One region of the Nocardioides daedukensis genome, then DNA from elsewhere that is predicted to be linked to it. Evidence: predicted binding sites of a transcription regulator. Region 1 holds the regulator's gene; each other region holds the start of a gene.
The links. The regulator LexA, encoded in region 1, represses DNA repair genes until DNA is damaged. The targets are predictions, from matches to a motif close to TCGAACANNTGTTCGA.

Region 1 (5,270 bases):
ATGAGCCGCAACATCCTCCCGATCGCCTCGCGCCAGGAGACCGCCCGGCTGGCGTGGCGACTGGTGGCCAGCCGTCGTCTCCCGCTGCTGCTGACCATCGCCTCGTTCATCCTGGCCGGGCTGTGCGCCCTGGTCGCACCGTGGATGCTCGGCACGATCGTCGACCTGGTCATCGACGGCGCACCCGAACGCGAGATCACCCGGGCCGCACTCGTGATCGCGGCGGCAGCCGTCGCCGGCGGGCTCTTCACCTGGGCCTCGGTCGCCTTCCTCGCCCGCGCCGGTGAGCCTGCTCTTGCCACGTTGCGCGAGGACGTGCTCGACAAGGCACTGGCCCTCGACTCGGCGCGCGTGGAGGAGGCCGGCACCGGTGACCTGCTCTCCCGGGTGGGTGACGACGCCCGGACGGTGGCCAACTCGCTGACCGAGATCGTGCCGACCCTGGTGAACTCGCTGGTCCTGGTCACGTTCACGGCTGTCGGCCTCTTCGCCCTCGACTGGCGACTCGGACTGGCCGGTCTGGGTGCGGCGCCGTTCTATGCGATGGCGCTGCGGTGGTACCTGCCGAAGTCCGGACCGTTCTATGCCCGCGAGCGAGTCGCCCAGGGCGAGCGGGCGCAGGTGATGGTCAGCGGGCTCCAGGGCGCCGCGACCGTGCGCGCGTTCGGGATGTCCTCGGGCCAGGTCGCCACGATCGAGAACCGATCCGCCCAGGCGCGTGACATCTCGATGACGGTGTTCCGGCTGCTCACCCGCTTCGGCGCCCGGTCCAACCGGGCCGAGCTGATCGGTCTGCTGCTGGTGCTGACCACCGGCTTCTGGCTGGTCCGCGCCGACTCGACCTCGGTCGGCGCGGTCACCGCGGCGGCGCTCTACTTCCACCGGTTGTTCAACCCGATCAACGCGCTGCTCTACATCTTCGACGCGGTGCAGTCGACGGGCGCCTCGCTCTCCCGACTGGCCGGCGTCTCCCTGCTGCCGGATGCTCCCGAGCGCCCGGGGTCACTGCCCGAAGCGCCCGGACCACTGGTGCTTACCGGCATCGACCACTCCTATGTGCCAGGACGTCCGGTGCTGTCGGGTGTCTCTCTCAGCATCGCTCCCGGCGAGCGGGTCGCACTGGTCGGCGCGACCGGTGCTGGCAAGACCACGCTGGGTGCCATCGCCGCCGGCGTACTGCCTCCCTCGTCGGGCTCGGTCACCCTGGCCGGCACCGCCATCGGCGACCTGTCCACGTCCCTGCTCCGCTCGCGGGTGGCGTTGATCAGCCAGGACTTCCACGTCTTCGCCGGCACCGTGCGCGAGGCGGTGACCCTGGTCGACGCCTCGGCCACGGACGCCCAGGTCCTCGCCGCCCTCGACCTGGTCCACGCGTCCCGCTGGGTCTCGTTGCTGCCCGAGGGCCTGGACACCGTGATCGGCACCGGTTCGCACCCGGTGACACCTGCCCAGGCGCAGCAGCTGGCGCTGGCACGGATCGCACTGGCCGATCCCTGGTACGTCGTCCTGGACGAGGCCACTGCCGAGGCAGGCTCGGCCGGCGCGCGCGAGCTCGAGGAGGCCGCACTCGCGGTCACCTCGGGACGTGGCGCCCTGGTCGTCGCCCACCGCCTGACCCAGTCGGCAACCGCGGACCGGGTGCTGGTGTTGCACGAGGGCGTGGTCGTCGAGGAGGGCTCGCACGACGAGCTGCTCGCGGCCGACGGTCGTTATGCCGAGCTCTGGGCCGCCTGGTCCAGCTGAGGCTCCGCCGTCCCCGCTTCGCCGCTCCCTGCCCTTTGTCGCCGACCCGTCGTGAATTCGCATTCTGTCCGCGACACGCATCGAACATTTGTTCGCCCGGGGCTTGATTTGTTCGAACAGGTGCTCTAACTTCGTACATGTGTTCGATCGAACGTCTGATCGAGCGGCACCCGTTGTCGGTGGTCGCCATTAGACATAGCTCGACACCGACCAACCCCCTTCCCCGGAGGTCTTCTGATGAGCACCATGACCCTCACCCCCAGCATTCCGAGCTTCCGCACGTCGCAGGTTCGCCTGACCCGTCGCGGCCGCCTCGTGGTCTTCGTCGCCGCACTGCTCTTCGTGCTGGCCGGCGCGGTGTTCCTCGGAACCTCCTCGGTGGCAAGCAACAACGAGTCGGGCTCCGAGCAGCAGACCGAGGTGATCATGGTCGGCTATGGCGAGACCCTCTGGGGCATCTCGTCCGACCTCGCCGAGGACGGCAGCGTGCGCGACATGATGGCCACGATCAAGGACCTCAACGCCCTGGACTCGTCGATGCTCGTCGCCGGCCAGGAGATCCACGTCCCGGTCACCGACTGACCGGACACCACAGTTTTCTGCAGGTCGCCTCGACCCCGGCCTGCAGATGGGGAAGACAAGGGGCGGGATCCGGGCGATCCCGCCCCTTGGCGCATTTCACGACGGCGCATTTCACCGCCCAGAACACCGCGACATGACGCCGCGACACGTTCGAACAGGTGTTTGAACATGCCGCCTCCGACGGCTAGCGTGAGACCCAACACGGCGCAGCACCCCTCTTGCAGGACGACCAGCACAGCGGAAGGCAGATCCATGGCACCGAAGGACCCGAAGGCAAAGGTCACCTCCCTACCCGACGGGCCCCCGGACGCCACCGGCCTGACCCCGCGCCAACAGCGGATCCTGACCACGCTGCGCGAGTCGATCGAGACCCGCGGCTATCCCCCGAGCATGCGCGAGATCGGCGAGACGGTGGGACTGACCAGCTCCTCCTCGGTCTCCCACCAGCTCAAGGTGCTCGAGGCCAAGGGCTTCATCAAGCGCGACCCCAACCGCCCCCGCGCCATCCAGGTCTTCATGCCCGAGACCGCTGCCGCATCCCGCGCCGTGGGCAGCGCCGACGAGGTCGACTACGACGAGACCGGCATCGGCGACGCCATGCCGGCTGCGACCTACGTCCCGATCGTCGGCCGGATCGCTGCCGGTGGCCCGATCCTCGCCGAGGAGCGCGTCGAGGAGATCTTCCCGCTGCCCAAGTCCCTGGTCGGCGACGGCACCCTGTTCCTGCTCGAGGTCTCCGGTGACTCGATGATCGACGCGGCCATCTGCAACGGCGACTACGTCGTCATCCGCCAGGAGCAGACCGCCCGCAACGGCGAGATCGTCGCCGCCCTGATCGATGGCGAAGCCACCGTCAAGACGTTGCAGCGCAAGGACGGCCAGGTCTGGTTGATGCCGCACAACGACGCCTACGACCCGATCGACGGCAACAACGCCTCCATTCTCGGTGTCGTCACCGCGGTGCTGCGCAAGGTGTGAACCAAAGGTGTGAACCAATCGGCGACGTCCTGGTGAACGATTGGTTCTCACATCCGTCGGGCGTCACCTTGAGGCCTTGGCCGTCGTTCAATGAGGCGTGACCACCGCATCCGTTGATCGTCGTACCGTCATCAAGGGCTCCGCAGCCGCCGCCGGCACCGCCACCATCGTGGCCGCAAGCGGGTCCACCGCCTCGGGCGCTTCTGCCTACTTCGCCCACGGCGTGGCCTCGGGCGACCCGATGCCGGACCGGGTGGTGATCTGGACCCGCGTCACGCCGACGTCGACCTCCACGCCCGGCTCGGGCAAGGGCCCGCGGGTCTGGGTCGACTACGAGGTCGCCACCGACCAGGCCTTCCGGCGGATCGTGAAGAAGGGCCGGATCGCCACCGGTGCGAGCGACGACCACACCGTCAAGCTCGACGTCACCGGGCTCCAGCCGGCCCGGTGGTACTTCTACCGGTTCTCCTACAAGGGCCGCTTCAGCCGCGTCGGCCGCACCCGCACCGCCCCCGCGCACTCCTCCACCCCGAGCCGCGTGCGCCTGGGCATGGTCTCGTGCTCGAACCTGCAGGCCGGTTGGTTCAGCGCCTACCGCCACCTGGCCAAGCGCAACGACCTGCACGCGATCGTCCACCTCGGCGACTACATCTACGAATACGGCCCCGGCCAGTACGGCTACGGCAACGACAACGTCGACATCCGCAAGCACGCGCCGGCGCGCGAGATGGTCAGCCTGGCCGACTACCGCCAGCGCCACGCGCAGTACAAGCGCGACGCCGACCTGCAGGAGCTGCACGCCCGCTATCCGTTCATCGTCACCTGGGACGACCACGAGGTGACCAACGACGCCAACAAGGAGGGTGCCGAGAACCACGACGCCAGCGAAGGCAGCTGGCTCACCCGTCGTGCACGCAGCCACCGGGCGTACGACGAGTGGATGCCGGTGCGGATGAGTGGCACTGCCGCACTCGGGGACGGCACCCGCCTGTTCCGCACCCTGCGCTTCGGCCAGCTGGCCGAGCTGAGCATGCTCGACCTGCGCACCTATCGCAGCACACCGGTGGAGTCACCTGCCTCCGGTGAGGCCAGCTCCTCGGAACGCAGCATCGCCGGCGCACAACAGCTCGCCTGGCTCAAGAAGAACCTCACCAGCGAGCGGGCCCAGTGGAAGCTGGTCGGCAACCCGGTGATGATCGCCCCGGTCACCTTCGGCACCGTCCCCGACGCGCTGATCGATCCGATCAACGACGTCACCAAGCTGTTGCCCGAGGACGGCGTGGCCTACAACATCGACCAGTGGGACGGCTACACCCACGATCGCCGCGTGCTCTTCGAGCACATCCGCGACCAGGGGATCACCGACACGGTCTTCCTCACCGGCGACATCCACTCCGCCTGGGCGTGCGAGCTCCCCTTCGACCCGGGCAGCTATCCCGTGGTCCGCGAGAATGCCGGCGTGGAGTTCGTCTGCACCTCGGTCACCAGCAACAACCTCAAGGACATCCTCGGCGTCCAGCGCCGGACCGCATCGGTCGCGGTCGAGACCATCCTGACCGCCGCCAACCCACACATCCGCCACCTCAACTTCGACGACCACGGCTACTCGGTCCTCGACGTCACCTCGGCCCGGGTGCAGTGCGACTACTACGCAATCGGAGACAGAGCAGTGAAGAGCACCGGACTCACCTGGCAGGCCTCGTGGCAGACGCTCGCGGGCACCCAGCAGCTGCGCCGCGTCCACACCCCGGTGGGTGGTGCGTGATGTGTGAGGACAACGGCTCCGGGTTCGCCGCGATCCCCGACCTCGCCACCGGCGAGGAAGCGGTGACCGCGGATCGTCGTACCCTGCTCAAGGTCGCCGGTGCCGGGGGTGCCGGACTCGTCTTCTCCAGCGCCCTGGGTGCGGCGCCTGCCACGGCCGCGCCGTTCAACCGCAAGCGCTGCTACGTGCTGGTGATCGACGG
Region 2 (5,270 bases), 1.3 Mb from region 1:
TCACCGCCTTCGACGGCGTGACCCGCTGGATCGTCGAGGCGACGCCGCTCTATCGGGGTGTGGTGCTCTGCCGTGAGCTGACCACGGGGGCGCTGTCCTGGGCGAGTGCGGTGTCGGTGATCTACCTCGTGGTGATGGGCGTGCTCGGGCTGATCCTGGTACGCCGCCGCCTGGACAAGCTCCTGCTGACCTGAGGGCCGGGCCTACGGCAGGGTGACCAGCATCCGCTGGTACCAGGCCACGTCGATCCACTGCCCGAACTTCCAGCCGACCTCCCGGAGCTGCCCGGTCTTCTCGAAGCCGCAGGCCAGATGGAGCCGTTCACTGGCCGGGTTGGGCAGCGCCACCAGTGCGACCGCGGTGTGCACCCCGGAGACCGCCATCGTCTCCAGGAGTGCGGGATAGAGGAGCTTGCCGACGCCCTTGCCCCGCACCGACTCGTCGAGATAGATCGAGGTCTCACGGGTGGTGTCATAGGCCGGGCGGGGCCGATAGGACCACGAGTAGGCATAGCCGACCACATTGTCGTCGTCGTCGACGCCGACGAGGAGATGATCACCCGGGTGGTCGCCGTCGAGTCGGGCGCGCCAGTAGTCCAGGTCCGGTGCGTCGAGGTCGAAAGTGGCCAGCGACGTGTCCACCGCGTGGGAGTAGATCGCTGCGATGTCCTCGAGATCTTGCTCGGTCGCAGAACGGGTGGCGTAGTCAGGCATAACCTCCATGTTCGCAGGTCGGGACTCGTGCCCTTCGACCCGTCGGTCACAATGTGGGCGTGAGCGCAGCAGAGGGCATCGTGCCGGACACCAAGGACTGGACCTGGGTCATCGACTCCCGGTGCCCCGAATGCGGCTTCGACGCGGGCGCCACACCTCCCACGTCCGTCGCCGCACTGATCCGGGAGAACGCCGAGCTGTGGCCCGAGGTGCTGGGTCGCCCCGACGTCGCGCAACGGCCCACGCCCAGCGTGTGGTCGCCGCTCGAATATGCCTGCCACGTGCGCGACGTGCACCGGGTGTTCCTCGAGCGGGTGCAGTCCATGCTCGATCAGGATGCGCCGGAGTTCGCCAACTGGGACCAGGACGTCGCCGCCCTCGAGGGTGACTACGCGGGCCGATCCCCGGCAGTGGTCGCGGGTGAGCTGAGCGCGTTCGCCGACGCGGTGGCCACGGCGTACGACGAGGTGCCCGACCACTCGGACGGGGACGCTGCCTGGCAGCGGAGCGGCCTGCGGAGCAACGGTTCCGCCTTCACCCTCGCCACGATCGCGGTCTACCACCTGCACGACGTGGTCCACCATGCGTGGGACGTGTCGGCCACCTTGTCGGCCACCGTGGCGTCGCCGGGAACGTCAATGCCGGGGACGCAGGACCCGCAGGCATGAGGCACACCGAGTTCTGGGACCGGATGGAGGCTGCGCTCGGCTCCGGTTATGCGCGCTCCTGGGCGGAGACGCATGCGGTCAGTGAGCTCGGCTCACGCACCGTGAACGAAGCGCTGGCGGCGGGGGACACTCCCAAGGAGGTCTGGCTCGCGGTGTGGAAGGCGCTGGACCTGCCGCTCGTGGATCGCTGAATCGTCCCGCGTGTCGCGGAGTTGATCGAACAGGTGTTCGGTCTATTCTGGGGGCGTCGACCGGGGTTGTCCACAGCCCTGAAGGTGGTCGACACCCATTGTCGGTGGTCCGGTCTAACGTCCGTGGCATCACATCGACCTCATCTGACAAGGACGTGAACCCCATGGCTGGAGACCGCGGCAAGGCCCTCGACGTAGCCCTCGCCAACATCGAGAAGCAGTTCGGCAAGGGCTCGGTGATGCGCCTCGGCGACGAGACCCGCGCACCGCTCGAGATCATCCCGACCGGCTCGATCGCACTCGATGTCGCCCTCGGCCTGGGCGGTCTCCCGCGCGGCCGTGTGGTCGAGATCTATGGCCCCGAGTCCTCCGGTAAGACCACCGTCGCCCTCCACGCCGTCGCCAACGCGCAGGCAGCCGGCGGCATCGTGGCCTTCATCGACGCCGAGCACGCGCTCGACCCCGAATATGCCAAGAACCTCGGCGTCGACACCGACGCCCTGCTGGTCTCCCAGCCCGACTCGGGTGAGCAGGCGCTGGAGATCGCAGACATGCTGATCCGTTCCGGTGCCCTCGACCTGATCGTCATCGACTCCGTGGCCGCGCTCGTTCCCCGGGCCGAGATCGAGGGCGAGATGGGTGACAGCCACGTCGGCCTACAGGCTCGACTGATGAGCCAGGCGCTGCGAAAGATGACCGGTGCCCTGAACAACTCCGGCACCACCGCGATCTTCATCAACCAGTTGCGCGAGAAGATCGGCGTGATGTTCGGTTCGCCGGAGACCACCACGGGTGGTCGGGCGCTGAAGTTCTACTCCTCGGTCCGTCTCGACGTGCGTCGCATCGAGACCCTGAAGGACGGCACCGACATGGTCGGCAACCGGACCCGGGTCAAGGTCGTCAAGAACAAGGTCGCGCCGCCGTTCAAGCAGGCAGAGTTCGACATCATGTACGGCAAGGGCATTTCCCGCGAGGGTGGCCTGATCGACGTCGGCGTCGAGGCGGGCCTGGTCCGCAAGGCCGGCGCTTGGTACACCTACGAGGGTGACCAGCTCGGGCAGGGCAAGGAGAACGCGCGCACGTTCCTCAAGGACAACCCGGACCTGGCCAACGAGCTGGAGAAGAAGATCCTGGAGAAGCTCGGCGTCGGTCCGTCCGTTGCCGACCCGGCCGACGCGCTTGCCGAAGAGCCGACGAACATCGACTTCTGACGATGTCCTCCTCCACTCCCGAGTGGCAAGGTGACGTCAGTGCTGGGGTGGACGCCTGGGTGGCGTCCGCCCCGGACTGGGTGGTCGACGCCGTGCGCGAGTCGACCGGCGGCGATGTCGGTTCGAGCGCTGAGCTCGATCACCAGGCAGCCGGCGCGCAAACATTCGGCGCGCAGACATCCGGCAACCGAACATTCGGCACCCAGGCTCCGGACGACGCCGGTGCCGAGGATTCGTCCTCGCGCAGCGGCAGACGCTCCGCACGGGGCACCCGAAGCGCTCGAGGTGCTCGGGGTGCTCGGGGCAGTGGGGGCGCTTGGGGCGAGGGTGGCCGCAGTGGCAACCGTCGCCGTGGTTCCGGCCGGACACAGGAGCCTCCCGAGGACCGTGACCTCGGCCCCGAGCCCGATCACGAGGCCGTGGCGCGCAAGATCCTGCTGGACCAGCTGACCGGCCAGGCGCGTTCGCGTGCCGAACTGGCCACCAAGCTGGCCAAAAAGGACGTTCCCGAGGACATCGCGACGACGCTGCTCGACCGGTTCGAGGAAGTCGGACTGATCGATGACGAGGCCTTCGCCCGTGCCTGGATCGCCTCGCGGCAGCCCGGCAAGGGACTGGCTCGACGCGCCCTTGCCCAGGAGCTGCGCCGCAAGGGGATCGACGACGAGGTGGCGCGCGACGCGCTCGACGAGATCGATCCCGATGACGAGGAGTCCGCTGCCCGGCTGCTGGTGCGCAAGAAGCTGCGCACGATGCGCGCTCTCGAGCCCAACGTGGCCACCCGACGTCTGGTCGGGATGCTCGCCCGGAAGGGTTATCCACCCGGTCTCGCGTTCCGGGTGGTCCGCGAAGAGCTCAACGCCGACCCTGATGACCCGGACACGGGTGGGGTCGACCAGGTCGCGGGCGACTGGTGAGTTGCCACTGGTGACTGGGTGACCAGTGGGTGGGCGACGCCGGCCGGAGGTTCCCGGATCCCCGTTGCCGCTCACGACTTCCACCCCCGACGGCCTGAGTGGAAACGCACTAGGCTCCACCCATGTCCGAGCACATCTGCGTTCGACACGGTGGGCGTGAGCTGAGCGGTGTGGCCCGTGCGGACGAGTCCTGGGCCAAGGCAGCGCGGCGCATCGCGGCGAGTGTCACCGGAGACCCGGTGGCCCTGGACCTGTCGGGTGAGGTGAAGCTGTTCTGCGTGGAGCCCGACGTGCGGGTGGCCCTGCGACCGATGACTCGCGGTGACCTGCCCGACGTCTCCCGCTGGCGATCCACCGGGCACGTGCACCGGTGGTGGGCCACCGACGGCTCCCCGGACCTGGAGACGGTGACCGCGGCCTACGGGCCCGACATCGACGGTCAGACCCCCACCCGGAGGTGGGTGGTGGAGGTGAACGGGCGCTCGATCGGGTTCATCCAGGACTACCGCATCGCCGACTATCCCGACTTCGCGCTGCTTGCCGGCGCCCCGGACGCGATCGGGCTCGACTATGCGATCGGGGAGGAAGCCTGGCTCGGGCGCGGCATCGGCGTACGCATGCTGTGGGCGTGGATCGAGCGCACCCGGCACCGGTTCCCGCAGGCCACCACCTACTTCGCGGCACCCGACCACCGCAACGCAGCGTCGCTACGGATCCTGGCCAAGGCCGGGTTCGTCGAAGGAGTGTGGTTCGACGAACCCCAGAGCGATGGCAGCACGGCGACCGTGGTCGGCAACAGTCTCGATGTCCTCCGGATCGCCGGGTGAGATCGACGCGGAGCGGGGTTCTCGGAATGGCGGCGACCGGACGCTGTCCGCTCGCCATAGGGTGAGTCCATGACCGACGCGCTCTTCTCAGGCCTCCTGCGCCTGCCGACCGGTCCGGTCGACCTTTCTGCGATCGACACCCACGCCAAGCCCGGCTTCGACGGCAACAAGGACGACGGTGAGCGGGCGCTCGCCGACCTCGGGCCCGAGCTCGCCGACATGCAGGAACAGCTCTTCGCCGAGCGCACCACCGGCTCGACTCGTCGCGTGCTGCTCGTGCTGCAAGGCATGGACACCTCCGGCAAGGGTGGGGTGATCCGCCACGCCATCGGGCTGGTGGATCCCCAAGGGGTACGGATCACCTCCTTCAAGGCGCCCACCGAGGAGGAGCTCTCCCACGACTTCCTGTGGCGCATCGAGCGGGCAGTGCCAGGGCCCGGATATGTTGGGGTCTTCGACCGCTCGCACTACGAGGACGTCCTGATCGGCCGGGTCCGCGACATTGCCGATGAAGCAGAGATCGAACGCCGATATGACGCGATCAACGCGTTCGAGCAGGGCCTCGTCGACGACGGGGTGATCATCATCAAGGTGATGCTGCACATCTCTGCGGACGAGCAGAGGGAGCGCCTGCTCGCGCGGCTCGACGACCCGACCAAGCACTGGAAGTTCAACCCCGGCGACATCGACGAGCGGATGCTGTGGAGCGACTACCAGGAGGCCTATCGGATCGCCCTGGAGCG
Region 3 (5,270 bases), 1.3 Mb from region 1:
TCGACCACCAGCACGCGCTCGCCGGGGGCGACACCGTCCTTGTGGATCTCGATGGTCGCGTCGCCGTATTCCAAGGCATAGGACTCGGAGAAGGTGTCGCGGGGCAGCTTGCCGGCCTTGCGGACCGGCACGAAGCCGGCGCCGAGGGCCAGGGCGACGGGGGCCGCGAACATGAAGCCTCTGGCCTCCATGCCGACGACCTTGTCGATGACGACGTTGCCGGCGGCGTCGCGACCTGCGGCGGCCAGTGCCTGGACCACAGCGGTGAAGCCGTCATGGTCGGCCAGGAGTGGGGTGATGTCCTTGAAGACGACTCCCGGCTTCGGATAGTCGCTCACGTCGACAACGAGGCGCTTCAGCGCGTCCTCGGCGGCAGCGGACAATCCTCAGCCCTCCCCGGGGGCGTTGCGGTCGTCGCCGGGCTGGTCAACCGCACGGTCGCCGGCGGAGTCCGAGCCGGGCTCGCCCTCCTCGCGGGGCTTGCCGACGATGGCCTGACGGGCGATGGTCACCACCACGTCGGGGGCGATGCGCAGGCCGATGCGGTCACCGTCGAAGGAGTCGATCACGCCGAAGAAGCCGCTGTTGGTGATCACCTCGTCGCCGACGACCAGCGCCTGCTGGACCTCACGGAGCTCCTTCTGGCGTCGCGACGCCGGTCGGATCACGAAGAGCCAGAAGATCAGGAAGATCCCGACGATGGGCAGCAAGGACAGCAGGTCCTTCAAGAGAAACCTCTCAGACATGGCGGAGTGACTCGGTGCAGCGGCACCGGGACGATCCGGGCCGCAGGCAGTCTAGCCGGGTTTCAGTCCTCGAAGAGAGTCGCATCCGTCACTCCCGGCGCCGGAGGCACCAGACCGAGGTGCGCCCAGGCCGCGGGGGTGGCGATCCGGCCTCGCGGGGTGCGGGCGAGGAAGCCGTTGCGCACCAGGAAGGGCTCGGCCACCTCCTCGACGGTCTCGCGCTCCTCACCCACCGCGACAGCCAGCGTGGAGAGCCCCACCGGTCCCCCGCCGAATCGCCGGCAGAGCACGTCGATCACACCGCGGTCGAGCCGGTCAAGGCCCAGTGTGTCGACCTCGTAGAGCTCGAGGGCGGACATCGCCACGTCGCGGGTGACCGTCCCGTCGGCCCGGACCTGGGCATAGTCACGCACCCGGCGCAGGAGCCGGTTGGCGATCCGCGGCGTACCCCGGGACCGCCCGGCGATCTCGGCGGAACCTTCTGCGGTGAGGTGTACGTCGAGGAGCCCGGCGCTGCGGTGCACGATCTGGTCGAGGTCCTCGGGCTCATAGAACTCGAGGTGTGCGGTGAAGCCGAACCGGTCGCGCAGCGGCCCGGGCAGGAGCCCCGCGCGCGTGGTCGCTCCGACCAGGGTGAACGGCGGGATCTCGAGCGGGATCGCCGTCGCACCCGGCCCCTTGCCGATGATGACGTCGACCCGGAAGTCCTCCATCGCCATGTAGAGCATCTCTTCGGCGGCGCGCGACATCCGGTGGATCTCGTCGACGAAGAGCACGTCGCCCTCGTTGAGCCCGGAGATGATCGCGGCCAGGTCACCGGCATGGGTGATCGCCGGCCCGCTGGTGAGCCGTAGGGGTGAGCCCATCTCGGCGGCGATGATCATCGCCAAGGTGGTCTTGCCCAGGCCCGGCGGACCGGAGAGCAGGACGTGGTCGGGGGCGCGGCCTCGGGCCCGGGCGGCCTCGAGGACGAGTCCGAGCTGTTCGCGGACCCGCTGCTGGCCGATGACCTCGTCGAGTGACTTGGGGCGCAGCGCAGCTTCGATGGCTCGCTCGTCGCCGGTCGCGTCGGCGGCGACGATCCGCTGGATCTCGGCCTCCTCGGCCTCGCTGAACCGGTCGGTCGCGTCGTAGTCCACGCTCAGGCCTTCCGCAGGGACTGGAGCGCAGCACGCAGCAGGGCACCGACATCAGGTGAGTCCGCGGCGGTGGGAGCGACGGCGTCGACGGCCTTCTCGGCCTCCTTGGTCGACCAGCCGAGACCGACCAGGCCCTGGTGGACCTGGTCCCGCCAGCCGATGGCCGGGGCCGGCACACCGGTACGGGTGCTCTGGCCGGCGCCGACCGGTGCTCCGATCCGGTCCTTGAGCTCGAGGATGATCCGCTGCGCGCCCTTCTGCCCGATGCCCGGGACCTTGGTCAGCGTCTTGACGTCCTCGCCGCTGATCGCCATCCGCAGGTCGTCGGGGCTGAGCACGGCCAGTGCGGCCTGGGCCAGCTTCGGTCCGACGCCGCTGGCGGTCTGCAGCAGCTCGAAGCAGGACTTCTCGTCGTCGTCGAGGAACCCGAACAGGGTCAGCGAGTCCTCGCGCACCACCATGCTGGTGGGCAGGATCGCCTCGTCGCCGGTGCGCAGGGTGGCGAGCGTGCCCGGCGTACACATCAGCTCCAGCCCGACTCCCCCGACCTCGAGGACGGCGCTGGAGAGGGTGACCCCGGCGACCTTGCCACGGACGAATGCGATCACTGAGCAGATCCCTTCACGATGTGACTCAACGCTTGCCTGCCTTGAGCAGGGCGGCTTCGATGCGCGACTGTGCGCCACCGCGCCAGATGTGGGTGATGGCCAGGGCGAGTGCGTCAGCGGCGTCGGCCGGCTTGGGTGGCGCGCTCAGCCGGAGGATGCGGGTGACCATCGCGGTGACCTGCGCCTTGTCGGCGCGACCGCTCCCGGAGACCGCCGCCTTGACCTCGCTCGGCGTGTGCAGCGCGACCGGGATGCCGCGGCGCGCCGCGCAGACCATCGCGATGCCGCTGGCCTGGGCAGTGCCCATCACGGTGCTGACGTCCGAGCGGGCAAAGACGCGTTCGATCGCAACGGCGTCGGGCTGGAACTCCTCGATCCATGCGTCGACACCCTTCTCGATCGTCACCAGTCGGATCGGGACCGGCTCGCTCGCGGAGGTCCGCAGGACGTTGACGTCCACCATCGTCAGGGGACGACCGACGTCACCGTCGACCACGCCCATGCCGCAGCGGGTCAGGCCGGGGTCGATCCCGAGCACGCGCATTCTTGGTCCCACTCTCGTCCGAACACCTGTTCGGACACACGCTAACAAGCGGGCGTCGACCGGCCGGTCGCGACACGCTGCAACGCAGACGGGGACGCCGTGTGTACGGCGTCCCCGTCCTGCTGTTCACGGGCTGGGCGGCCCGACCAGGAGCTCAGTCCTCGGCGGCCTCGAGCTCGGCCATCACGTCCTCGGGGACGTCGATGTTGCTGAACACGTTCTGCACGTCGTCGAGGTCCTCGAGCGCGTCGACGAGCTTGAAGATCTTCGTGGCGGCCTCGGCGTCGACCGGGATGTCGAGGCTGGCAACGAACTCCACCTCGGCCGAGTCATAGTCGAGGCCGGCGTCCTGGAGCGCGGTGCGAACGGCGACCACGTCGCCGGACTCGCTGAGCACCCGCCACGAGTCGCCGTGGTCGTTCACGTCCTCCGCGCCGGCGTCCAGAGTGGCCTCGAGGACGTCGTCCTCCTCGACAGTCTTGTCCTCCTGGCTCTTGGGCACCAGCACGACGCCCTTGCGGGTGAACAGTCGCGAGACCGAGCCGGGGTCTGCCAACGTGCCCCCGTTGCGGGTGACCGCGGTGCGGACCTCCATCGCGGCCCGGTTGCGGTTGTCGGTCAGACACTCGACGAGGAGCGCGACGCCGGCCGAGCCGTAGACCTCATACATGATCGTCTCGTAGTCGACTCCGCCGTCCTCCAGCCCGCCGCCGCGCTTGACCGCGGAGTCGATGTTCTTGTTGGGCACCGACTGCTTCTTGGCCTTCTGCACGGCGTCGAAGAGCGTCGGGTTTCCGCTCAGGTCAGGGCCACCCATCTTGGCCGCGATCTCGATGTTCTTGATCAGCTTGGCGAAGAGCTTGCCGCGCTTGGCATCGATCGCTGCCTTCTTGTGCTTGGTGGTTGCCCACTTGGAGTGACCGGACATGCGCTCCCTAACTCTTGGTGCTGACGAGATCCACGAACTGACGATGGATCCGGTCGTCTCCACCGACTTCCGGGTGGAACGACGTGGCCATCACGTGGCCTTCTCGGACGGCGACGATCCTACCTGTTGCGGGCCCGTCATCGATCTGGGCAAGGACCTCCACTCCCGGTCCGACCTGCTCGACCCAGGGGGCGCGGATGAAGATCGCGTGCACCTTGTCGGGAAAGTCGGCGAAGTCGAGGTCACCCTCGAACGAGTCGACCTGCCTTCCGAAGGCGTTGCGACGAACGGTGATGTCCAGCCCGCCGAGCGTCTCCTGGTCCTTGGTGCCGTCGATGACGTGGTCGGCGAGCATGATCATCCCGGCGCAGGTCCCGAACGTCGGCATGCCCTCGCGGATACGTTGGCGCAACGGCTCGAAGAGCTCGAAGGTGCGGGCCAGCTTGTACATCGTGGTGGACTCCCCACCCGGGATGATGAAGCCGTCGCAGCGCGCGAGCTCCGTCTCGCGACGGACCGGGATCGCGATCGTGCCGAGATTCGTCAACGTGTGCAGGTGCTCGCGGACATCGCCCTGGAGAGCGAAGACGCCGATGGTCGGGGAAGACATGGTCGGATCATCCCATCGCGCCTCCCCTACTCTCGAAGCATGTCGTTCCTCGACCGCCCCTCCCCTGTCGTCTGCGCGCCGATGGCCGGCGCCTCCACTCCCGAGCTGGCCGCAGCGGTGTCCTCGCACGGCGGGTTGGGGTTCCTCGCCGCCGGCTATCTGTCGGTGTCCGCGATGGCGTCGGAGGTCGCGGCCTACCGGACCCTGACCACCGCACCCGTGGCGATCAACCTGTTCACGCCGCAGGTCGATCGCACTCTCGAGTTCGCCCCTTCGCTCGCTGGCTATCGCGCCGCACTGGAACCCGTGGCCGCGCGGCTCGGGGCGACGCCGGGGCAGCCGACGTACGACACGGATGCGTTCGAGGAGAAGGTCGCGTGGCTCGTCGCGCACCCCGTTGACGCGGTCTCACTGACCTTCGGCCCGGTGCCGGTCGAGAGCGTCGTGGCACTGCAACAGGTGGGCACGAAGGTGGGGTTCACCGTCACCTCTGCCGACGAAGCACAACGCGCCGCCGGTCTGGGCGCGGACTTCCTCGTCGCCCAGGGGTGCGGGGCGGGTGGGCACCGCGGCACCTGGAACGTCGCCGACGTCCCCAATGAGCTGGTCACCGCCGAGGTCGTGACTGCGACGGCCACCGCGACCGGGCTCCCGGTCATCGCTGCCGGCGGAGTCGGAAGTGCGGAAGATGTCAG

Region 2: recA (recombinase RecA) is a predicted target of LexA. The motif match lies at 1,598-1,613, and genes of this name have one in related genera.
Region 3: ruvC (crossover junction endodeoxyribonuclease RuvC) is a predicted target of LexA. The motif match lies at 3,056-3,071, and genes of this name have one in related genera.

What each region holds. Positions count from the first base shown of each region.
Region 1 is NZ_JACCAA010000001.1:1,559,525-1,564,794, forward strand. It holds gene BJ980_RS07715 (ABC transporter transmembrane domain-containing protein) at 1-4, shown strand, start outside; gene BJ980_RS07720 (ABC transporter ATP-binding protein) at 1-1,743, shown strand; gene BJ980_RS07725 (LysM peptidoglycan-binding domain-containing protein) at 1,981-2,325, shown strand; gene lexA (transcriptional repressor LexA) at 2,578-3,303, shown strand; gene BJ980_RS07735 (alkaline phosphatase D family protein) at 3,401-5,068, shown strand; gene BJ980_RS07740 (alkaline phosphatase family protein) at 5,068-5,270, shown strand, end outside.
Region 2 is NZ_JACCAA010000001.1:267,511-272,780, forward strand. It holds gene BJ980_RS01295 (ABC transporter permease) at 1-194, shown strand, start outside; gene BJ980_RS01300 (GNAT family N-acetyltransferase) at 204-713, opposite strand; gene BJ980_RS01305 (DinB family protein) at 773-1,381, shown strand; gene BJ980_RS01310 (DUF3046 domain-containing protein) at 1,378-1,572, shown strand; gene recA (recombinase RecA) at 1,737-2,783, shown strand; gene BJ980_RS01320 (regulatory protein RecX) at 2,786-3,700, shown strand; gene BJ980_RS01325 (GNAT family N-acetyltransferase) at 3,823-4,527, shown strand; gene BJ980_RS01330 (polyphosphate kinase 2 family protein) at 4,597-5,270, shown strand, end outside.
Region 3 is NZ_JACCAA010000001.1:305,330-310,599, reverse strand. It holds gene BJ980_RS01560 (adenine phosphoribosyltransferase) at 1-383, opposite strand, end outside; gene yajC (preprotein translocase subunit YajC) at 387-746, opposite strand; gene ruvB (Holliday junction branch migration DNA helicase RuvB) at 809-1,885, opposite strand; gene ruvA (Holliday junction branch migration protein RuvA) at 1,888-2,493, opposite strand; gene ruvC (crossover junction endodeoxyribonuclease RuvC) at 2,519-3,037, opposite strand; gene BJ980_RS01535 (YebC/PmpR family DNA-binding transcriptional regulator) at 3,192-3,965, opposite strand; gene pdxT (pyridoxal 5'-phosphate synthase glutaminase subunit PdxT) at 3,973-4,575, opposite strand; gene BJ980_RS01525 (nitronate monooxygenase) at 4,615-5,270, shown strand, end outside.